DNA from 4 places in the Streptomyces marianii genome. Region 2 is predicted to be linked to each of the others. Evidence: riboswitches for the same ligand, from Rfam matches in the RefSeq annotation. Region 2 holds a riboswitch; each other region holds the start of a gene.
The links. Region 2 has a riboswitch for cobalamin ahead of FEF34_RS12570 (ribonucleoside-diphosphate reductase subunit alpha). Riboswitches for the same ligand answer to the same signal wherever they lie in the genome.

Region 1 (3,197 bases), 3.9 Mb from region 2:
CGCAGATGCCGAGCACCGGCCAGCCCTCCGCGGCACGCCGGGCGAGCGCGCCGGCGAGACCGCGCTCGCGCAGCCACTCCAGGGCGCGCACGGTGCCGCGTGTGCCGGGCACGATCACCAGGTCGGCGTCGGCCAGTTCCTCGGGGCGGTCGACGAATCGCACGATCACGCCCGGTTCCGCGGCCAGCGCGTCCACGTCGGTGAAGTTGGACATCAGCGGCACGGCGCACACGGCCACGCGCAGCACGTCCTCGCCGACCGGCGGGGCCACCGCCGACTCGCGCACGGTGCCGCGCAGCGACACCCGCAGTCCGTCCTCCTCGTCGATGCCGAGCCCGTGCGCGTACGGCAGCACGCCGAACGTCCGCCGCCCGGTGAGTCCGTGGAGCATCTCCAGTCCCGGCTCCAGCAGCGTGACGTCGCCGCGGAACTTGTTGACGAGGTATCCCGCGATCAGTTCCTGGTCCTCCGGGGCCAGCAGCGCGGTCGTACCGAAGAACTGGGCGAAGACCCCGCCCCGGTCGATGTCGCCCACGACCAGCACGGGCAGGCGAGCGGCGCGGGCGATGCCCATGTTGACGATGTCCGTGCGCCGGAGATTGATCTCCGCGGGGCTGCCCGCGCCCTCGCAGATGACCGCGTCGTACGTGCTCCGCAGCTCGTCGAGGCAGCCCATCACCGGTTCGAACAGCGCCTTCTGGCGCCCTCCGTGGTAGCCGCGCGCGCTCAGCTCGCCCACGGGCCTGCCCATCAGCACGACCTGGCTGGACCGGTCGCCGCCGGGCTTCAGCAGCACCGGGTTCATCAGGGCCGTGGGCTCCACCCGTGCGGCCTGCGCCTGCATGGCCTGTGCCCGGCCGATCTCGGCGCCCTCGCGGGTGACGAAGGAGTTGAGGGACATGTTCTGCCCCTTGAAGGGTGCGACCTTCACGCCCCGGCGCACCAGCCAGCGGCAGATCCCCGCCGTGACGACGCTCTTGCCGGCGTCCGAGGTGGTGCCGGCGACCAGCAGCCCGCCCCCGCTCATGCGCGCCTCCGACTCAGGGTCCCGGCCGCGAGGCGCGCGCCCGCGCACACCGCGAGCGCCAGCACCCCCACCCGCCGCGAGAGCCGTACCGCCCGTTCGATGTCCGCGACCTCGACGGCCCTGCCGCCGGCGCCGTTGAGCACGGGCCGGTGCTCGACCCGGCCGCCGTACGAGAGCGTCCCGCCGAGCCGTACGCCGAGGGCTCCGGCGAACGCGGCTTCCACGGGACCGGCGTTGGGGCTCGGGTGCTTCGCGGCATCCCGGCGCCAGGCGCGGGCCGCGCCGCGCGGGTCGCCGCCCGCGGCGGTCGCGAGCGCCGCGGTGAGCCGGGCCCCGGGCCAGCCCAGGAGATCGTCGAGCCGGGCCGAGGCCCAGCCGTACCGCCGGTAGCGGGGTGACTTGTGACCCACCATCGCGTCCAGGGTGTTGACGGCGCGGAACCCGACGAGACCTGGCACGCCGCCGATCGCGCCCCAGAACAGCGCGCCCACGACCGCATCCGAGGTGTTCTCGGCGACGGACTCGACGACGGCGCGGGCGATGCCGGGGCCGTCCAGCGCCTGGGGGTCGCGTCCGCACAGATGCGGCAGCCGCTCCCTGGCGATCTCGATGTCCCCGGCCGCCAGCGCCCCGCCGATCGCCCGGGCCTCCCGGCCCAGCGAGGTGCCGCCGACGACGGCCCAGGTGGCGGCCGCGGTCAGGGCGGCGGCGGCGCCGCGCGACCGGCGTGCGGAGGCGGCGGCCAGTGCGCCCGCGGCGACCGCGCCGCCGGCGCACACCGCGGTGTGCAGGGCGCCCCAGCCGCGGTGGTCGCGCCAGAGTCTCCGTTCGACCGCGGCGGCGGCCCGGCCGAAGGCGGCGACCGGGTGCCCGCGGCGTGGATCGCCGAGGAGCAGGTCGCCGGCCAGCCCGGCCGCGGCGCCGTACGCGAACGTGATGTCCGGGCGCGGCACGCCCGGCCCCCCCGGTTCGGCAGGCATGTTCGTCCTCACTCAGGGTCCGCGCCCTGGCTCGACGTGACCGGCGGGAGAGAGTTCCTGGCTCCGGGGCGCTCCGTGAGGGGGAGCGCACCCGTGACAGTGGCGGGACCGCGCCGGATTCGCACCGGCTTCCTCTTCTGCCGCCGTAAATGGCTCCGGAAGTCCACCACGGTCCCCGAACGCCCGTCAACTCGCCCTTGACCTGCGACGGGACAGTGTGCCGAGGCCCACACGGGGCGGGTGCGGGCACACACACGACAGGGGCCGGACCCACCCGGAGGTGCGCCCGGCCCCTGTGCGAGGAGGTGCCGTACGGCCGTCAGACCACGATCAGATAGATCCCGAAGGCCACCGCCGCCACGCAGAGCGCGAAGCAGGCGTACGCACCCGTGCGGGCGAGGCCGGCGGAGCCTCCCTGCGCCGCCGCGGCCTCCTGCTTGGAGAGACCCGCGACACCCAGGGTGAACAGGCCCACCAGGGCGACGGTCACGACGAGACTCACGCCGAAGACGGAGCCCAGAGCTGCCCAGTCGATCTTCATGCTGTTCTTTCCTTACACCGTGGCGGCGGGCGCCGGAGTGGACTCGGATGCCTGGGCCGGAACGGTGGCCTTCGGCGCCTCGGGCTCGGTCACCGAGGTCCCGACGACACCGGCCGGGGGCGGGGTGACGGCCGCGATGGCGGCGGTGATGACGCCCGCCGGCTCGATCTCGTCGTCCGTGACGTTGGTGTGGTCGACCGGCTTGCGGCGCGAGATCACCCAGATGGCCCCGGAGCCCGCGACGAGCAGCACGGCCACGGCGGCGATGCCCCAGGTGCCCTGCTTGGTCAGGAACTCCGCGGCCGCGGCGACCAGGCCGGCGGCGGGCAGGGTCAGACCCCAGGCGACGAACATCCGGGTCGCGGTGGACCAGCGGACCACACCGCCCTTGCGGCCGAGACCCGCACCCATCACGGCACCCGAGCAGGACTGGGTGGTGGAGAGCGAGAAGCCGAGGTTCGAGGAGGCCAGGATGACCGTCGCCGCGCTGGTCTGGGCGGCGAAGCCCTGCTGCGGCTGGAGGTCGGTCAGGCCCTTGCCCATCGTGCGGATGATGCGCCAGCCGCCGAGGTAGGTACCGAGCGCGATCGCGACGCCGGCGGAGACGATGACCCACATCGGGGGGTTCGAGCCGGGCGCGAGGACGCCT
Region 2 (3,197 bases):
CTCCGCCTCCCAGGCGGTCGCGAACCTCGGCTTCACCATCTCCCCCGAGCAGTTGACGCAGGCCGCGAAGGACGTCGAGGAGGCGAGCCTGCTCTCCCGCACCGGTGGCGCGCCGACCTTCGCGCTCGGCATGTCGGAGATCTTCTCCGCCGTCATCGGCGGCGGTGGACTGAAGGCGTTCTGGTACCACTTCGCGATCATGTTCGAGGCACTGTTCATCCTCACCACGGTCGACGCGGGCACCCGGGTGGGCCGCTTCATGCTCCAGGACACGCTGGGCAACGTCTACAAGCCGATGAAGCAGGTCAGTTGGAAGCCGGGCGTCTGGTTCGCGAGCGCGGTGGTCGTCGGCGGCTGGGGCTACTTCCTCTGGGTCGGCGTGCACGACCCGCTCGGCGGAATCAACCAGCTCTTCCCGCTCTTCGGCATCGCCAACCAGCTCCTCGCGGCCGTCGCCCTGGCCGTCTGCACCACGCTGCTGGTGAAGTCCGGACGTCTCAAGTGGGCGTGGGTCACGGCCGTCCCGCTCGCCTGGGACGCCACGGTCACCCTCACCGCCAGCTGGCAGAAGATCTTCTCCGGCGACCCGAAGGTGGGCTTCTTCGCCCAGCGCGACAAGTACCAGGCGGGCATCGACTCCGGCGAGGTGCTGGCTCCGGCGAAGTCGATGGACGACATGCACACCATCGTCACCAACTCGACCGTCGACGGGGTGCTCTGCGCACTGTTCGCCCTGCTCATCGTGGTGGTCCTGGCCGACGCCGGCCGGGTCTGCTTCAAGGCGGTCAGCGAGCCCGAGACCGTCCGGCTCGCCGAGGTCCCGTACGTCGAGTCGAAACTGGTCGCGCCCGCCGGGCTGTTCCCGACCAAGGAGGAGAAGGCGGAGCTCGCGGCGGTCGGTGCGGGCGCCGAGGCTGCGGGCACGGCAAGGCGTGAGTAGCGTGGGAGTCATGGCTGCGGTGAGCGGAGTACGGCGGGCGGTGGACTGGGTCCGCTGGTACGTGCGCGAGGTCTCGGGCGAGTCGGTGTACGACCGTTACGTGACCCATGCACGGTCGCACGACCCCGACGCGGAGGTCATGTCCCGCCGCGAGTTCGAACGCCGCCGCATGGACGAGCGGGAGTCGGACCCCCGCAAGGGATTCCGCTGCTGCTGAACGCCCCCGCCGGCGGACGCACACGGGCCTCCGCGTTCCCTCCGGGAACGCGGAGGCCCGTCGCCGTGACCGTGGAGCCCTCGGCCCGGCTTCGCACGGACGCCCGGACCGGCCGGCCACCCGTGCCCGCCCGCCACGCGTGCCCTGGGCCCCGAGCGGGGCCACGACACAACATGTGGGGGGTTCCGCAACTCACCGCCCCCACATGTATGCTCATGCTCGCTGTCGCCGCAGGGGAATCCGGTGGGAATCCGGAACTGTCCCGCAACGGTGTGACGGCGTGCGCGGGGCCTGTTCCAGGTCCTCGTACGCCCGTGAGTCCGAGGACCTGCCGACGGTGCGCCCGGACCGTCCGGCTCGGGTGCCCAGACGTCCGGGCCTCGCGGAATAGGCCGGTGGACGCGGTCCACCCTGCCCGGGTGTGCGTCCGTGCCCCCTGCCCCGCCGGCCCTCAGCCGAGCGAGGGAGAGCACCCCGTGACCATCGCGCCGCCCGATCCTGCTTCAGCGCAGCTCGCCGACGGACCAGGCACCGCGCTCCTGCGGACCCTGACCGAGCTCACCGCGGACCTGCCCGACGCCGACCCCGGCCGGGTCGCCGCCGCCGCCCTCCGGGGCCGGCACGCGGGCTCGGACGAGGCCGAACTGCGCGAACTGGCCACGGAGGCGGCCGCCGGCCTGATCTCCGAGGACCCGGCGTACTCCCGGCTCGCGGCCCGGCTGCTCACCCTCACCATCGCGGAGGAGGCGGCCGGGCAGGGGGCGACCGCGTTCTCCGCCTCCATCGCCGTCGGAAGCCGCGAAGGACTGATCGCGGACCGCACGGCCGCGTTCGTGCGGGCCCACGCCCGGCGCCTCGACTCGCTGGTCGACCCGGCCGCCGACGACCGCTTCGGGTACTTCGGCCTGCGCACCCTCTACAGCCGCTATCTGCTCCGGCACCCCATCACCCGCGAGGTCATCGAGACCCCGCAGTACTTCATGCTGCGCGTCGCCTGCGGTCTCGCCGAGGACGAGTCCCCGCGCGCGCTGGACGAAGTGGCCTCCCTCTACGGGCTGATGAGCCGCCTCGACTACCTGCCGTCCTCCCCCACGCTCTTCAACTCCGGCACCCGGCACCCCCAGATGTCGTCCTGCTACCTGCTGGACTCGCCGCTGGACGAGCTGGACTCCATCTATGAGCGCTACCACCAGGTGGCACGGCTCTCGAAGCACGCCGGCGGCATCGGGCTGTCGTACTCCCGCATCCGCTCCCGCGGTTCGCTCATCCGCGGCACCAACGGGCACTCCAACGGCATCGTGCCCTTCCTCCGCACACTGGACTCGTCGGTGGCGGCCGTCAACCAGGGAGGCCGGCGCAAGGGCGCGGCCTGCGTCTACCTGGAGACGTGGCACGCGGACATCGAGGAGTTCCTGGAGCTGCGCGACAACACGGGCGAGGAGGCGCGCCGCACGCACAACCTCAACCTGGCGCACTGGATCCCCGACGAGTTCATGCGCCGGGTGAACGCCGACGCCGAGTGGTCGCTGTTCTCCCCCGCGGACGTGCCCGACCTCGTGGACCTCTGGGGCGACGACTTCGACGCCGCCTACCGCAGGGCGGAGGCCGCCGGGCTCGCCCGCCGCACCATCCCCGCCCGTGAGCTCTACGGGCGCATGATGCGCACCCTCGCCCAGACCGGAAACGGCTGGATGACCTTCAAGGACGCCTCCAACCGCACCGCCAACCAGACCGCGGAGCCCGGCACCGTCGTCCACTCCTCCAACCTCTGCACCGAGATCATCGAGGTCACGGACGACGGCGAGACCGCCGTGTGCAACCTCGGCTCGGTCAACCTCGGCGCGTTCGTGGTGCGGGACGCCGCCGACGGCGAGGACGTGATCGACTGGGAGCGGCTGGACGACACCGTCCGCACCGCCGTCACCTTCCTCGACCGGGTGGTCGACATCAACTTCTACCCGACCGAACAGGCCGGCCGCTCCAACGCCAAGTGGCGCCCGGTGGGCCTCGGCGCCATGGGCCTCCAGGACGTGTTCTTCA
Region 3 (3,197 bases), 3.3 Mb from region 2:
TCACCGCCCTTGTGCTCCTCGCCCGCGTCGCTCTTCGTCCGCGGAGCCGGCGGCTCGGTGGTGGAGGCCGGCGCGGGACCGGTCGCGTTGAGCTGCCGTACGAGGTCGGCGCCGCCGAAGTCCCGCGGGTCGTCGCCGTGGGCGTGCGCGGCGAGGATCAGCTGCGCGTACGCCGCCGGGCCGCCTTCCTTCGCCCACGCGGCGGAGTTCTTCCCCAGCCACTGGACCGCCCTGTCCGCCTTGTCGCCGTGCCCGGCGGCCGAGAGCGCGAGGACCGCGTCCGCGGTGTTGCCGAAGTCCGGGAGCGGGGCCGGGTCGGCGGCGCCCGGCATCGGCGGCGAGTCCAGATGGCCGGACTTCGCCAGTGCCGCGGCCAGGTACGCGGCGCCGTTGCGGGCCGACTGCTCCGGGGTGGCCTTCGCCGGGGAGGCGCAGGCGGCGCGGCCGCCGTCCGGCTCCGGGCCGGAGACGACCAGGCCGCGGCCCAGCCCGGCGAGTACGGCGGCCGCGGTGGCGTCGCCGTTGGCGAGGAGCTTTCCGGCCTTGTCCGGCTGGTAGGCGAACGCACCGCCGCCGGCCTTGTCCGCACACGGCACGGCGAACGTGACCAGCGCGTCGAACGGGCTCTTGCCGCTCTTCGACTTCACCTCGCCGGGCCGCGCCTTGGCCGCGGCGAAGGCGCCGATCACGACGGACGTGGAGTTCGCGTCGGACGGCATGCCGGGGTTGTAGCTCCAGCCGCCGTCCTCGTTCTGCACGGACTTCAGCCACTCGAGGCCCTTGTTCACGGCGTCCCCGTGGCCGCCGAGGGCACGCAGGGCCTGTACCGCCGCCGCGGTGGCGTTGGTGTCCAGCATCGTCTTCGCGTCGCACGGCCTGGACGCGTCCGCACGGTAGGAGGCGAAGCCGCCGTTCTCGCACTGCTGCCCGGTGAGCCACCCGACGGCCTGCTCTGCGGGCACGGTCTTGGCGACGTCCTGGGCGAGCAGGGCCAGCGACTGCCGCCACACCCCGTCGTAGGTCGGGTCCTTCGTGCCGTAGAGCCCGGCCGGGAGCGCGGCCGAGGGGGAGGGGGTGGGGGCGGCCGTCGCTGCCGGAGCAGCGGCCACGCAGAACACGGCGGAAGCGGCGGCGAGCGCTGCTGCGCTGCGGCGAACGGACATGGCGGGCTGGGCCTCTCCTGCGGGGAGCCGGGCACAGGCACGCTGGGGTACCAGGCTCCGGCCCCGTATTCCTCGACGGTGCCTGCCAGCGGGCCGGTCCCGATGGCACGAGCCGGTCACGGCCGGTACGGGGCATTCCGACTCGCCGCCTGCGACGGCGGCTCACGGCTGCGGGTCAGTGCCGGATTCGCACCGGCTTCCCCCCGTACGGGTGTGATGACGACTCGCACACTCTACCGGCCCGTAATCCCCGCCCCTCGGGACGGTCGGCCGGGTAGGGCAGGAGGCCCTCGGCGGCCCCGCCCACCGGGCCTCGCGCTGATCTCGGCGGGGCCGGGTGGCTTGTGCGAGGGTCCGGCTCGGGTGTCGGCGGGGCCGGGTGGTCGAGGGTCCGGCTCGGGCGGGGCCGGGGGTGGCCGGCGTGACGGGTCCGGCTCGGGTGTCGGCGCGGCCCGGCGGTCGAGGGTCCGGCTCGGGCGGGCCTCGACCCGAGCCGTGCTCACGCAGCCCTCGCACTCCGGCTCAGCCGACCGCGGTGTACGCCACCGGGGCGCTGCCCGGCACCGCCTCCACCCGGCCCAGTTTCACCAGGCGGCGCAGATGGGCCTCGGCCTCCGAGACGGCGATGGTGCGGGAGCCGTAGGGGATCTCGTCCCACGGCCGGTTCCACTCCATGCGCTCCGCCAGCTGCCAGGGGGTCAGCGGTGCGGCGAGGAGGGACAGCAGCCCGGTCAGCCGCTCCTCGTGGTGGGCGAGGAGCTCCCGGACCCGTGCCGGGGCGTCGGTGAAGGCGTGCTGGTGCGCCGGGAGCACCTCGGCGGCGCCGAGGCGGCCGACGCGTTCCAGCGAGTCCAGGTAGTCGCCGAGGGGGTCGGTGACCGCGGAGTCGTCGGGGTCCTCGTACAGGCCGATGTGCGGGCTGATGCCGGGGAGCAGATGGTCGCCGGAGAAGAGGCGGCCGCGGCCGGGGAGGTTCGCCGGATGCTCCTCCTCCAGGTGCAGGCACACATGGCCGGGCGTGTGACCGGGAGTCCAGATCGCCCGCAGCCTCCGCCCGGCGAGGTCCAGCAGCTCGCCGGGTGCGATCTCGCGGTCGGGCAGGGCCACCCGCAGCCCGGGGAGGGCTCGCATCCGGCCGCGCTCGCGGGCCGCGAGCAGCGGGGCGAGGTGCTCCTCCGGCGCGCCGACGGCGGTGAGCTTCCCGGCCAGGTAGTCGAGCCAGGCCCCGGGCCGGGCCTCCCGGGTGCGGCGGACGACGGCGATGTCGGCCGCGTGCATCGCGATCCACGCGCCGGACGCCTCGCGCACCCTGCCGGACAGCCCGTGGTGGTCCGGGTGGTGGTGGGTGACGAGCACGCCGTGGACGTCGGCCACCGCGAGGCCCAGTTCGGCGAGGCCGTCCGAGAGCGCCGTCCAGGACGCGGGGTCGTCCCATCCGGTGTCGACGAGGACGGGCCCGCGGCCGGTGTCCAGGACGTGGACCAGCGTGTGGCCCAGGGGGTTGTCCGGGATGGGGACCTTGAGGGACCAGACACCGCCGCCGTGCTCCGTCACCCGCGTCATCGGCTCCCCATCCTCCCGGCCGGGCCCAAGAACGAGAACCCGTTCCAATGGTCGCCCAAGTCGACTTCATTGCAAAGGGCTCGGCGGTGGTGCGGGGCCGGGAGCGCCGGTCCGCGCCCGCGCCTCTGCTTCCCGGGAGCGCCGGTTCACGCCCGCGTCGCTGCTTCCCTGGAGCGCCGGTCCGCACACGCGCCCCTGCTTCCCTGGAGCGGGTTCCGGCCGTGGACTCCTCCGGCGGGAACTGGTATCTGTTCAGGCGGTTGGCCAATCTGAAATGCCGTCAGAAAAATGGAGCGCTCGGAGAGCCGGGGCCGCGGGAGGCAGTCGTCATGTCCGAACTGGTGGAGCACGGGAAACTCTTCATCGGCGGGGAGTTGGTCGATCCCCTCGGCGCGGACACCATCGAGGTGGTCTCGCCGCACACCGAGCAGGTCATCGGACGCGTCCCGCACGCCTCGCGGGCCGACGTGG
Region 4 (3,197 bases), 5.1 Mb from region 2:
GGTGTCGAGCAGCAGAAAGCCGATCCGGTACATCACGAGGGCCACGTCCACGACGGGCCCGGGCACCCCGGCCCGGACCAGCCTCGGCAGCAGGTCCGACACCGGCGTGGTGAACGCGAACAGCAGCACCCCGAGCGAGGCGGCGGACGTCCGCAGCAGGAGCCGTACGGCGTGGGCGGGGCCGTCGGGCGCGAGCACCACGAATCCGTCCGGGCCGCCCACCGAGAACAGCAGCGGAATCGCACCCGTGACGCAGAACCCCAGCGGAATGCGCCACGCTCGCCACAGCTGCCGCGGCGCCACCCCGGCGGGCCCGAGCAGTACGGCCACGGCCGCCGCGGCGACCAGGACGGCACCCGGCCACGGCGGCAGTGAGACGGCGCAGACCGTCAGCCCTAGCCCGAGTGCCGCCTTCTCGCACGGATGACGGCGGCGCCAGCGGCTGCTGTGCGCCGCCGCGTCGATCGGCAGCATAGGCGGCTACGCGCCCGAGCCGACGGAACCGGCCGCACCGGCGGAGCCGCTGCCCGGCGCCCGCCCGTCCCCGGCGGCCGCCGCCCGCGCCTCACCCTGCCGGCGCCCCTTGCGCAGCCCGAAGTAGTACGCCAGGACACCGGCACCCAGAGCCGCCTGGAGGGCGAACAGCGCCGACTCGACCTCCCCGGAAGGGGGTTCGTACAGCGGCGCGAACCAGGGCTCGTAGTCCGGCGCGATCTCCGTGATGGCGGTCTCCGCCTCCCCGTCGGCGCCCGTGAAGGGTTCCTCCTTGTGGTCGCCCAGGCCGAGGGCGAGCGGCAGCGCCGCCAGCGCCGCCACGATCGCCAGCAGCAGCGTGTTGATCTTCGCGTTACGGCTCATCGGACCGCGGCCTCCTTCTCGGCCCCGCCCTGGAGGAGCACTCCGAGGCGGGTCAGCTCACCCTTGCTGGACTGCACGAGCAGCCGCATCACCAGCACGGTGAGCAGGCCCTCGCTGACGGCCAGCGGGATCTGGGTGAGCGCGAAGATGCCGCCGAACTTGGCCAGGGCGCCGACCACGCCGCTGCCCGGGTCGGGGAACGCCAGCGCCAGCTGCACGCTGGTGACGCAGTACGTGGACAGGTCCGCGACGAACGCGCCGAAGAACACGCCCACCATCAGCGGCACTCCGGACCGCCGCAGCAGCGCGTACACCGCGAACCCGGCCCACGGTCCGACGATCGCCATCGAGAACACGTTCGCACCGAGCGTGGTCAGTCCGCCGTGGGCCAGCAGCAGCGCCTGGAAGAGCAGGGTGATCGTGCCGAGCACGGCCATGATCGGTGGCCGGAACAGGATCGCGCCCAGCCCCGTGCCGGTCGGGTGCGAGCAACTGCCGGTCACGGACGGGATCTTGAGCGCCGACAGGACGAAAGTGAAGGCGCCCGACGCGCCGAGCAGCAGGGTGGACTCGGGATTCGCCCTGACCTCACGGGTGAGCGCCCGTACGCCGTGGATCACGAAGGGGGCGGACGCGACGCCCCAGGCGGCCGCGTGCACAGGGGGCAGATACCCCTCGGCTATATGCATGGTTGGGAGACCCTCTCCAGCACCTCGTGGATGGACAACGCGCCCTGGCCGGTCTCCTGGCTGACGGGTCCTGCCGCCCGGGCTCCGCCTTCCCGGACACCACGGTCTCCCGTGGCGGTCCAGTGGCTTCCTTGCGGAGAGAGCCGGACTTCCCGATCACAGTGGCGAGGGCCGCACCGGTACTCCACCGGTTTCCCGTTCACCAAGGCCCTGCGACATTAGTGCGTTGACCAGCTGCATCACAAGCCGCGCACGGATGCTCACGGTCACACCTTGCGGTAGTCGTACGCCTCCACGGCCGCCGCCTCCACCGCGTCCAGATCCGCACCGGCGGCCGCGGTGACCACCGCGGCCACGGCGCCCTCCACGAACGGCGCGTCCACCAGCCTGGTCCCCTCCGGAAGTTCGTCGCCCTCGGCCAGCAGCGCCTTGACCGTCAGCACGGCGCTGCCGATGTCGACCAGCACGGCCACCCCGGCGCCCCTGTCCACCTGGTGCGCGGCACGTGCCGTCAGCTCCGGACTGGTGCCGAGACCACCGTCCGCGACCCCGCCCGCCGCGGCGACCGGCACGGCGTCGCCCGCGCCGGCCAGCCTCCTGGCGAGGTCGGCGACCGACTCCGCGACCTGCGCGCTGTGCGAGACGAGGACGATCCCGACCGGGCCGGTCATCGCGCGGCCTCCTCGAGGGCCCCGACCAGCAGGGCGGAGGACGTCGCCCCCGGATCCTGGTGCCCGATGCTGCGCTCGCCCAGATAGCTCGCCCGGCCCTTGCGGGCCAGCATCGGCACGGTCGCCGCCGCGCCCTCGTCGGCGGCCTCCCGCGCGGCCGCGAAGGACTCGTCCAGCGCCGCGGCCGCGGGCTCCAGTGCGTCCAGCATCGTCTTGTCCCCGGCCTTCGCGCCGCCGAGCTGCGCCACCGCCGCGATCCCCGCGCGCAGCGCCTCGGCGAGCTGCGCCCGCGACACCTCGGCCTCTTCACCGAGCGCCTTGCCGGCCCGCCGCAGCAGCGTCCCGTACAGCGGCCCCGACGCCCCGCCGACCGTCGAGATCAACTGCCGCCCGGTCAGCATCAGTACGGCACCGGGGGTGTCCGGCGCGTCCTTCTCCAGCGCCGCCCTCACCGCCGTGAAACCCCGCTGCAGATTGGTTCCGTGGTCGGCGTCCCCGATCGCGGCGTCGAGCTCGGTCAGCCGGCCCGCCTCGCGGTCCACCGCATCGGCCAGGGCGTTCATCCAGCGGAGGAAGAAATCCGCGTCGAGCACAGCGTCTCCTTCTCGTGGCGCACCGGCTTCCCCGCGCGCGTCGTCGCGGCCCGCGGGCGCGAAGCCGCCGTCGGCCGGGCCGGGCATGGCTCAGCGGCCCCAGCGCAGCGCGGGCGTCTCCACGGGGGCGTCCCACAGCCGCAGGATCTCCTCGTCCGCCTCGCACAGCGTCACCGAGCAGCCGGCCATGTCGAGCGAGGTGACGTAGTTGCCGACCAGGGTCCGGGCCACCGGCACTCCGCGCTCGGCGAGCACCCGGTGGACCTCCGCGTTGAACCCGTACAGCTCCAGCAGTGGTGTCGCGCCCATGCCGTTGACCAGCGCCAGCACCGGACTGGACGGCTGCAGATCCTCCAGGACCGCGTTCACCGCGAAGTCCGCGATCT

Region 1: linked by a shared signal. The riboswitch ahead of FEF34_RS30360 (cobalamin biosynthesis protein) and the one ahead of FEF34_RS12570 (ribonucleoside-diphosphate reductase subunit alpha) in region 2 are both predicted to bind cobalamin.
Region 3: linked by a shared signal. The riboswitch ahead of FEF34_RS27675 (prenyltransferase/squalene oxidase repeat-containing protein) and the one ahead of FEF34_RS12570 (ribonucleoside-diphosphate reductase subunit alpha) in region 2 are both predicted to bind cobalamin.
Region 4: linked by a shared signal. The riboswitch ahead of FEF34_RS35795 (energy-coupling factor ABC transporter permease) and the one ahead of FEF34_RS12570 (ribonucleoside-diphosphate reductase subunit alpha) in region 2 are both predicted to bind cobalamin.

What each region holds. Positions count from the first base shown of each region.
Region 1 is NZ_VAWE01000001.1:6,705,810-6,709,006, forward strand. It holds gene FEF34_RS30355 (cobyric acid synthase) at 1-1,027, opposite strand, end outside; gene FEF34_RS30360 (cobalamin biosynthesis protein) at 1,024-2,007, opposite strand; cobalamin riboswitch at 2,039-2,190, opposite strand; gene FEF34_RS30365 (hypothetical protein) at 2,327-2,548, opposite strand; gene FEF34_RS30370 (inorganic phosphate transporter) at 2,561-3,197, opposite strand, start outside.
Region 2 is NZ_VAWE01000001.1:2,816,064-2,819,260, forward strand. It holds gene FEF34_RS12560 (carbon starvation CstA family protein) at 1-940, shown strand, start outside; gene FEF34_RS12565 (YbdD/YjiX family protein) at 951-1,157, shown strand; cobalamin riboswitch at 1,367-1,507, shown strand; gene FEF34_RS12570 (ribonucleoside-diphosphate reductase subunit alpha) at 1,634-3,197, shown strand, end outside.
Region 3 is NZ_VAWE01000001.1:6,081,367-6,084,563, forward strand. It holds gene FEF34_RS27675 (prenyltransferase/squalene oxidase repeat-containing protein) at 1-1,163, opposite strand, end outside; cobalamin riboswitch at 1,277-1,413, opposite strand; gene FEF34_RS27680 (MBL fold metallo-hydrolase) at 1,686-2,726, opposite strand; gene FEF34_RS27685 (aldehyde dehydrogenase) at 3,056-3,197, shown strand, end outside.
Region 4 is NZ_VAWE01000001.1:7,932,309-7,935,505, forward strand. It holds gene cbiQ (cobalt ECF transporter T component CbiQ) at 1-474, opposite strand, end outside; gene FEF34_RS35790 (energy-coupling factor ABC transporter substrate-binding protein) at 481-858, opposite strand; gene FEF34_RS35795 (energy-coupling factor ABC transporter permease) at 855-1,547, opposite strand; cobalamin riboswitch at 1,577-1,769, opposite strand; gene FEF34_RS35800 (PTS-dependent dihydroxyacetone kinase phosphotransferase subunit DhaM) at 1,814-2,218, opposite strand; gene dhaL (dihydroxyacetone kinase subunit DhaL) at 2,215-2,811, opposite strand; gene dhaK (dihydroxyacetone kinase subunit DhaK) at 2,902-3,197, opposite strand, start outside.